DNA from 3 places in the Pseudomonas sp. NPDC090203 genome. Region 1 is predicted to be linked to each of the others. Evidence: predicted binding sites of a transcription regulator. Region 1 holds the regulator's gene; each other region holds the start of a gene.
What was found. Region 1 encodes sigma-54, which starts transcription at its own class of promoters, with help from an activator protein. Its sites were predicted from a motif close to ANTGGCATNNANNTTGCTNT; they were not measured.
Positions count from the first base shown of each region.

Region 2: flgB (flagellar basal body rod protein FlgB) is a predicted target of sigma-54. The motif match lies at 1,354-1,373, and genes of this name have one in related genera.
Region 3: ACIPO9_RS13395 (flagellar basal body rod protein FlgF) is a predicted target of sigma-54. The motif match lies at 819-838, and genes of this name have one in related genera.

Region 1 covers NZ_JBIVCV010000007.1:224,021-226,286, reverse strand. Annotated here, with positions in the region: gene ptsN (PTS IIA-like nitrogen regulatory protein PtsN) at 1-130, opposite strand, end outside; gene hpf (ribosome hibernation-promoting factor, HPF/YfiA family) at 143-451, opposite strand; gene ACIPO9_RS14510 (RNA polymerase factor sigma-54) at 626-2,125, opposite strand.
Region 2 covers NZ_JBIVCV010000006.1:364,364-366,629, forward strand. Annotated here, with positions in the region: gene ACIPO9_RS13415 (flagellar hook assembly protein FlgD) at 1-436, opposite strand, end outside; gene flgC (flagellar basal body rod protein FlgC) at 452-895, opposite strand; gene flgB (flagellar basal body rod protein FlgB) at 899-1,306, opposite strand; gene cheR (protein-glutamate O-methyltransferase CheR) at 2,144-2,266, opposite strand, start outside.
Region 3 covers NZ_JBIVCV010000006.1:358,483-360,748, reverse strand. Annotated here, with positions in the region: gene ACIPO9_RS13405 (flagellar hook protein FlgE) at 1-62, shown strand, start outside; gene ACIPO9_RS13400 (hypothetical protein) at 441-617, opposite strand; gene ACIPO9_RS13395 (flagellar basal body rod protein FlgF) at 891-1,631, shown strand; gene flgG (flagellar basal-body rod protein FlgG) at 1,680-2,266, shown strand, end outside.

The DNA of each region.
Region 1 (2,266 bases):
CTTGCCAGTCGAACTCGGGAACTTCTTCGCCGATGCGTCGGGCAATCTCTTCGAGTACTGCTTTCTTGCTGCCGCCTGGCACGTTCACGAATGAACGGCCAGGGGTCAGGATATTTTCAAGTCGGATCATGGAGGGGGAGCGTCAGCGAGCGGCCGCACCTTTGAGGATGCTTTGCTGCTTTTCCTTATGTTTGAGCAGTTGTCTGTCCAGCTTGTCAGTGAGCAGGTCGATTGCCGCGTACATGTCATCATGCTCCGCATTGGCTACGACCTCTCCACCGTGGATATGCAGGGTGGCCTCGATCTTCTGTTTGAGTTTCTCGACGGCCATCGTCACCTGCACGTTGGTAATCTTGTCAAAGTGCCCTTCGAGCTTTTTCAGCTTCAGCTCGATGTACTCGCGCAGGGGCTTGGTCACTTCCAGTTGGTGTCCACTGATGTTGACTTGCATACAGCTTCTCCTTCGTTGCCAGTGCATTAAGAGGCAGGCTGAGTACCTGCCACTGGAACGCTGTGGCTCGTGACCTCTAGGTTCTAGTAAGAAAAGTCTTGAGACCCGGTCATGCTGCGCTGAAAACAGCCTTGCCTTACCTACGTCTTAAAACATTTCGTACAGAGCCTGCCTTTACATCAGTCGCTTGCGCTCGCTCGAAGGGGCTATCCCTAAGGATTCGCGATACTTGGCGACTGTGCGACGGGCCACTTGGATGCCTTGTGCCTCCAGTAAACCAGCGATCTTGCTGTCACTCAACGGCTTTTTCTGATTTTCCGCGGCAACCAGTTTCTTGATGATCGCGCGAATGGCCGTGGACGAGCATTCACCGCCCTCGGAGGTGCTCACGTGGCTGGAGAAGAAGTACTTCAGTTCGTAAATGCCGCGAGGCGTGTGCATGAACTTTTGCGTGGTGACCCGCGAGATCGTCGATTCGTGCATGCCCACCGCCTCGGCGATGTCGTGCAGGACCAACGGCTTCATCGCCTCGTCGCCGTACTCCAGGAAGCCGCGCTGGTGCTCGACGATCTGGGTCGCGACTTTCATCAGGGTTTCATTGCGGCTTTGCAGGCTCTTGATGAACCAGCGCGCTTCCTGCAACTGGTTGCGCATGAAGGTGTTGTCGGCGCTGGTGTCGGCACGACGCACGAAACCTGCGTACTGCGGGTTCACTCGCAGGCGCGGCACGGCTTCCTGGTTCAGCTCCACCAGCCAGCGCTCGTTGTCCTTGCGCACGATCACGTCGGGCACCACGTACTCGGCTTCGCTGGATTCGATCTGCGAGCCAGGACGCGGGTTGAGGCTCTGGACCAGTTCGATGACCTGGCGCAGGTCATCTTCCTTGAGCTTCATGCGGCGCATCAGTTGCGAGTAGTCGCGGCTGCCCAGCAAGTCGATGTAGTCACTGACCAGGCGCTGGGCTTCGGCCAGCCACGGGGTTTTGGCAGGCAACTGGCGCAATTGCAGCAGCAGGCATTCGCTCAGGGTGCGGGCGCCGATGCCGGCGGGCTCGAACTGTTGAATGCGGTGCAGGACGGCTTCGATTTCGTCCAGCTCGATGTCCAGTTCCGGGTCGAACGCGTCGAGCAGCTCTTCCAGGGACTCGTCCAGGTAGCCCTGGTTGTTGATGCAGTCGATCAGCGTGACGGCGATCAGGCGGTCAGTGTCGGACATCGGCGCCAGGTTCAGTTGCCACAGCAGATGGCTTTGCAGGCTTTCGCCGACCGAGGTGCGGGTGGTGAAGTCCCACTCGTCATCGTCGTTGCTGGGCAGGCTGCTGGCGCTGGTCTGGTAGATGTCTTCCCAGGCGGTGTCGACCGGCAGTTCGTTGGGGATGCGCTCGCTCTCGCTCCACTCGCCGTCTTCGAGATTGTCGACGGTGGGGGCGGATTCCTGGTAGGTCGGTTCCTGAACGTCGGCGTTGGGCTTGTTTTCGATGTTGTCGGCCATCGGGTCGGCATTATCGAAGTCGTCGCCTTCTTCCTGGCGTTCCAGCATGGGGTTGGACTCCAGTGCCTCCTGGATTTCCTGTTGGAGATCCAGCGTGGACAATTGGAGCAAGCGGATGGCCTGTTGCAGCTGCGGTGTCATCGTCAGCTGCTGGCCCATTCTCAAGACTAGCGAAGGTTTCATGGCAGGGGCTTAACACCTTATTCGCCGGCGCATCCGCGCCATCCACTACTGGGCGCCGGGGCGCCAAATTAAGCAAATTATATGCCTGAAACCGAAGTGTTTGCCTAGGGTGTGGCGACAATTAATCCGGGGTTGGCGATG
Region 2 (2,266 bases), on a different contig from region 1:
TGCGGACCACCTCGCCCTTGCTGTCATAGACCTTGACCTGAGTCACGGTGCTGCTGTTAGGCAGGACGGCCTGACCGGTAATGCCCTTGGTGGTGTCGACACTGGTGGAGCCGGCGTCGACTACCACGGTGCGGCCCACCAGCGAAGACGCCTGCAACGCCTGGGACGACTGGTACATGCCGCCAATGGCGTCGACCGAGGTGCTCAGGTTCTGCATGGTTTCAAGACTTGAGAACTGCGCCAGCTGGGCCACGAATTCGCTGTTGTCCTGTGGATCGAGCGGGTTCTGGTTCTGCATCTGGGTGACCAGCAATTGCAGGAACGAATCCTTGCCCAGGGTGCTGGAACCGGTGGTGCTGTCGCCAGTCTTGCCGGAAGTGGCCGACTGGAGCGACTTGAGGTAGTCGCTGGTGGTCGTGTCGTTGGTAACGGTCATCGCATGCGCCCCTTATCACTGACCCAGGGTCAGGACCTTCTGCATCATTGTTTTGGCGGTGTTCATGACTTCCGCGTTAGTCTGGAACGAGCGACTCGCCGAGATCATGTCAGCCATTTCGTTGACGACGTTGACGTTCGGGTAGTAGACGTAACCGTTCTTGTCGGCAGCCGGGTGATTTGGCTCGTAGCGGGCTTCCAGGTTGGAAGCGTCCTCGACGATCCCGGACACCTGCACGCCGGTACCGGCCTGGCCCTGCTCTTCGAACAGCGAAGCGCTGCCGCCGGCTTCCTGGCTCTGGAACACGGTGGAGAAGACCGGGTGACGGGCACGGTAGGTCTTGTCCAGGCTGGACGACACGGTCTCGGCGTTGGCGATGTTACTGGCGACGGTGTTCAGGCGAGTGTTCTGGGCACTCATGCCACTACCGGCAATATTGAAAACACTGGATAGAGACATGAATTACTCTCCGCGCAGGGCTGCTACCAGCCCTTTGAACTTACTGTTGAGCAAAGTGAAACTGGCCTGAAAGCCAATCGCGTTCTCGGCGTAGTTGGCGTTCTCGACCTGGGAATCGACGGTGTTCTGGTCCAGCGACGGCTGCGACGGCGTGCGATACAACAGGCTCGCATCGCCGGTGCTCATGCCTTCGGCCTCGATATGACGGTTGTTGGTCATGTTCAGGGCGAAAGTACCGTTGTTGGCCTTGTCGCTTTCGGCGGCCAGCACCTTGGAAAAGTCCAGGTCGCGCGCCTTGTAGTTAGGCGTGTCGGCGTTGGTGATGTTGTTGGCCAGCACTTCTGCACGTTGAGCGCGGAAGTTCAGCGCTTTCTCGTGAATGCCCAGTGCCTTGTCGAAGCTGATGCTCATGTCGGGAACCTTTATCGGTTGACCAGATGTTCGTGACTGCAGGTCTTAGAGCAAGCGGCGTGCCAAGTTGCGAAATGGCCGCGTTTGCTGGGGTTCGAGGCAAGTGGCAATGGGCGATGCCAGAAAAGCGGCAAACGATTTCCGCAGGAAGAAGGCAAAGCGGCAAGGGTTGTGTCGTTTTTTTGCCGTTTGCCGACGGATACCGCATGCCTCCCGTAGCAGCACGGCTTGCCGGCGGGAGCGATCTTGAGGCCCACGTCGCGGGCAAGCGCGCTCCTACAGAAACTGACACCACACCCCGTAGCAGTCCGGCTTGCCGGCGTCGGCGATCTTGAGGACGTCCCCGCCGGCAAGCCGTGCTGCTACGGGACGGTGGTGTGTTTTAGATTTTGATTTTGATCTTCATGCGCGATGGCACAGACGACGCCGAACGCGACGTCAAGGCGCCAGGCCGAGCGCAGGCGTCGTGCAGGGGGATGAGCGGCAGGAAGCCGCGAAAGCTGTGCGGGCCAGGGACGGCCCATCACAGCGTGCCCCCGGAACGGCGCCGGAGTCGAGGGAAGTCCGACGAAGGAGGACCCCAGCCAGGAGCAATGGCTTTGCTTACTTTCCCCGTAAGGAAAGTCAGTCGCCCGTAAGGGGCGAAACCCAAAATCCGGACCACCGCGAAAACGGATCAACACCCGATACCAAAGTCCGCCAACGACGCGGAGCGTCGCCCACTGCATTCCCACGCAGAGCGTGGGAACGATCAACGGCACAGGCGTGGGAACGATCAACAAAAAACCCGGCCACCATCGCCGGGTTTCAAGCAACCAGTCAAATCACCCACCAGCCCTACTTGGCCTGATAAATGATCCCCGGACTGCACTGCACCATCTGATAATGATCCGGCAATCCGTTCAACGCCTCCGACGCCCCCAGGAACAGATACCCGCCTGGCTTCAACGTCGCATGAAT
Region 3 (2,266 bases), on a different contig from region 1:
CCAATTCCAAAAGCCTGTCGACCGAAGCTGAACTCATGCAGACCCTGATTCGCGCGACTTGATCCCTGCACCGCACCTGTAGGAGCGCGCTTGCCCGCGATGGCGTCAGCACATTCGGCATCACCGTACCTGACACACCGCCGTCGCGGGCACGCGCGCTCCTACACGGTTCCGTGGTGGAATCAAATCAGGTACCCCCCAATCCTGTAGGAGTGAGCTTGCTCGCGATGACGGTGTGTCAGTGACCACGGCTTTGACTGACACACCGCGGTCGCCGGCAAGCCGGACTGCTACGGTGCCGGCGTTGAAATCGAATCACGCGCACGCCGCCACCTGTAGGAGCGCGCTTGCCCGCGATGGCGTCAATGGGTTCGGCATCACCGTACCTGACACACCGCCGTCGCCGGCAAGCCGTGCTGCTAGGGGTGAATTATCGTCATTCAGATCGAACAATCAGACCTCACGAACGCGCCGCTGATGCGGGTCCAGCCTTTGCCGGGGCTGGTCTGGGCGCAGACGGTCTTGGTCTTGCCTTGCCACAGGTAATAAGGCGCTGGCGCCGCGACGGCCAGGGTGGTGAAGGCGAGGAGGAGGGTGAAGGTGAGCGGCAAGCGCATGACAATTTCCTGTTGGCAAAAGGCTCGATAACCCAGGCACTGCAATTATCGCTCCCTGCGCGAAATTTTTTTGGCGCGCAGGCTGTGGCGATTCTATCGAAAGTGGCGGTCCGCCGTCGCCGATCAAATCACCGCTGCCGACCCGGTCCGATTTGCGCCCGCAATCACTGGGAAATCAGCCATTTGTATCTCTTCTGAAAAACTGGCGCGATCATTGCTATGACCTGCTCAGTACAGCTACAGGCGGCAAGCGTCTGTCGGAGGAGGAAGACTGTGGACAAGTTGCTTTACGTGGCCATGAGCGGTGCGTCGGAAAACGCCATCGCGCAAAAGGCCCATGCCAACAACCTGGCGAACGTCTCGACCAACGGGTTCCAGCGCGACCTGGAACAGGCCCGCTCGATGCCGGTATTTGGCGAGGTCAACCCGTCTCGCGCCTATGCCATGAGCGAGCGCCCGGGCACTGACTTCAGCCAGGGTTCGATGATCGACACCGGTCGCGAACTGGACGTTGCCGTCAAGGGCGACGGCTGGATGGCGGTCCAGACACCCGATGGCGGCGAAGCCTACACCCGCACCTCCAGCATGAATATCGACGCCCTCGGCGTGTTGCGTGATGGCAATGGTTTGCCGGTCATGGGCAACAGCGGGCCGATTGCCGTGCCGCCACAGCAGCAGATCGAAATCGGCGCCGACGGCACGATCAGCGTTCAGTCCCTGGGTGAGAGCCCGCAGGTGATGGCGCAGATCGACCGCATCAAGCTGGTCCGGCCTGACCTTGCCAACCTGGAAAAAGGCCCCGACGGCCTGATGCACACCAAAGACGGCAAACCGGCGCAAGCCGATGCCAACGTGCAGGTCGAATCCGGTTTCCTGCAGTCGAGCAACGTCAACGCCGTCGAGGAAATGACCTCGGTGCTGGCGCTGTCCCGCCAGTTCGAACTGCATATCAAGATGATGAAGACCGCTGAGCAGGACGACGAGTCGATGGCTCGCGTCTTGCAAATGGGCTAATGACTGACAGCTTGCGCCGATAATCAGGCGCTCGAGGAGATTCAATACATGCTTCCGGCACTTTACGTCGCTAAAACCGGCCTGGCCGCTCAGGACATGAACCTGACGACCATTTCGAACAACCTGGCCAACGTCTCGACCACTGGCTTCAAGAGTGATCGCGCCGAATTCCAGGACCTGCTCTATCAGATCAAGCGTCAGCCAGGTGCTCAGTCCACCCAGGACAGCGAGCTGCCATCGGGCCTGCAGCTGGGTACCGGTGTGCGCATCGTCGGCACCCAGAAGAACTTCACAGCCGGCAGCCTTCAGACCACCAACCAGCCGCTGGACATGGCAATCAACGGCCGTGGCTTCTTCCAGATCCGTCAACCGGACGGCACCGTGGCCTACACCCGCGATGGTACTTTCCACCTGGACCAGAACGGCCAGATCGTGACCGCCAACGGTTACGCGCTGGAGCCTGCGATTGTCGTGCCCCAGGACTCGCAGACCTTCACCGTCGGCGAAGACGGCACCGTGTCGGTGACCACTTCGGCTGCCACTGCCACGCCACAGGTGATCGGCAACATCCAGACCGCCGACTTCATCAACCCGGCCGGTCTGCAGTCCCAGGGCGGCAACCTGTACCTGGAAAC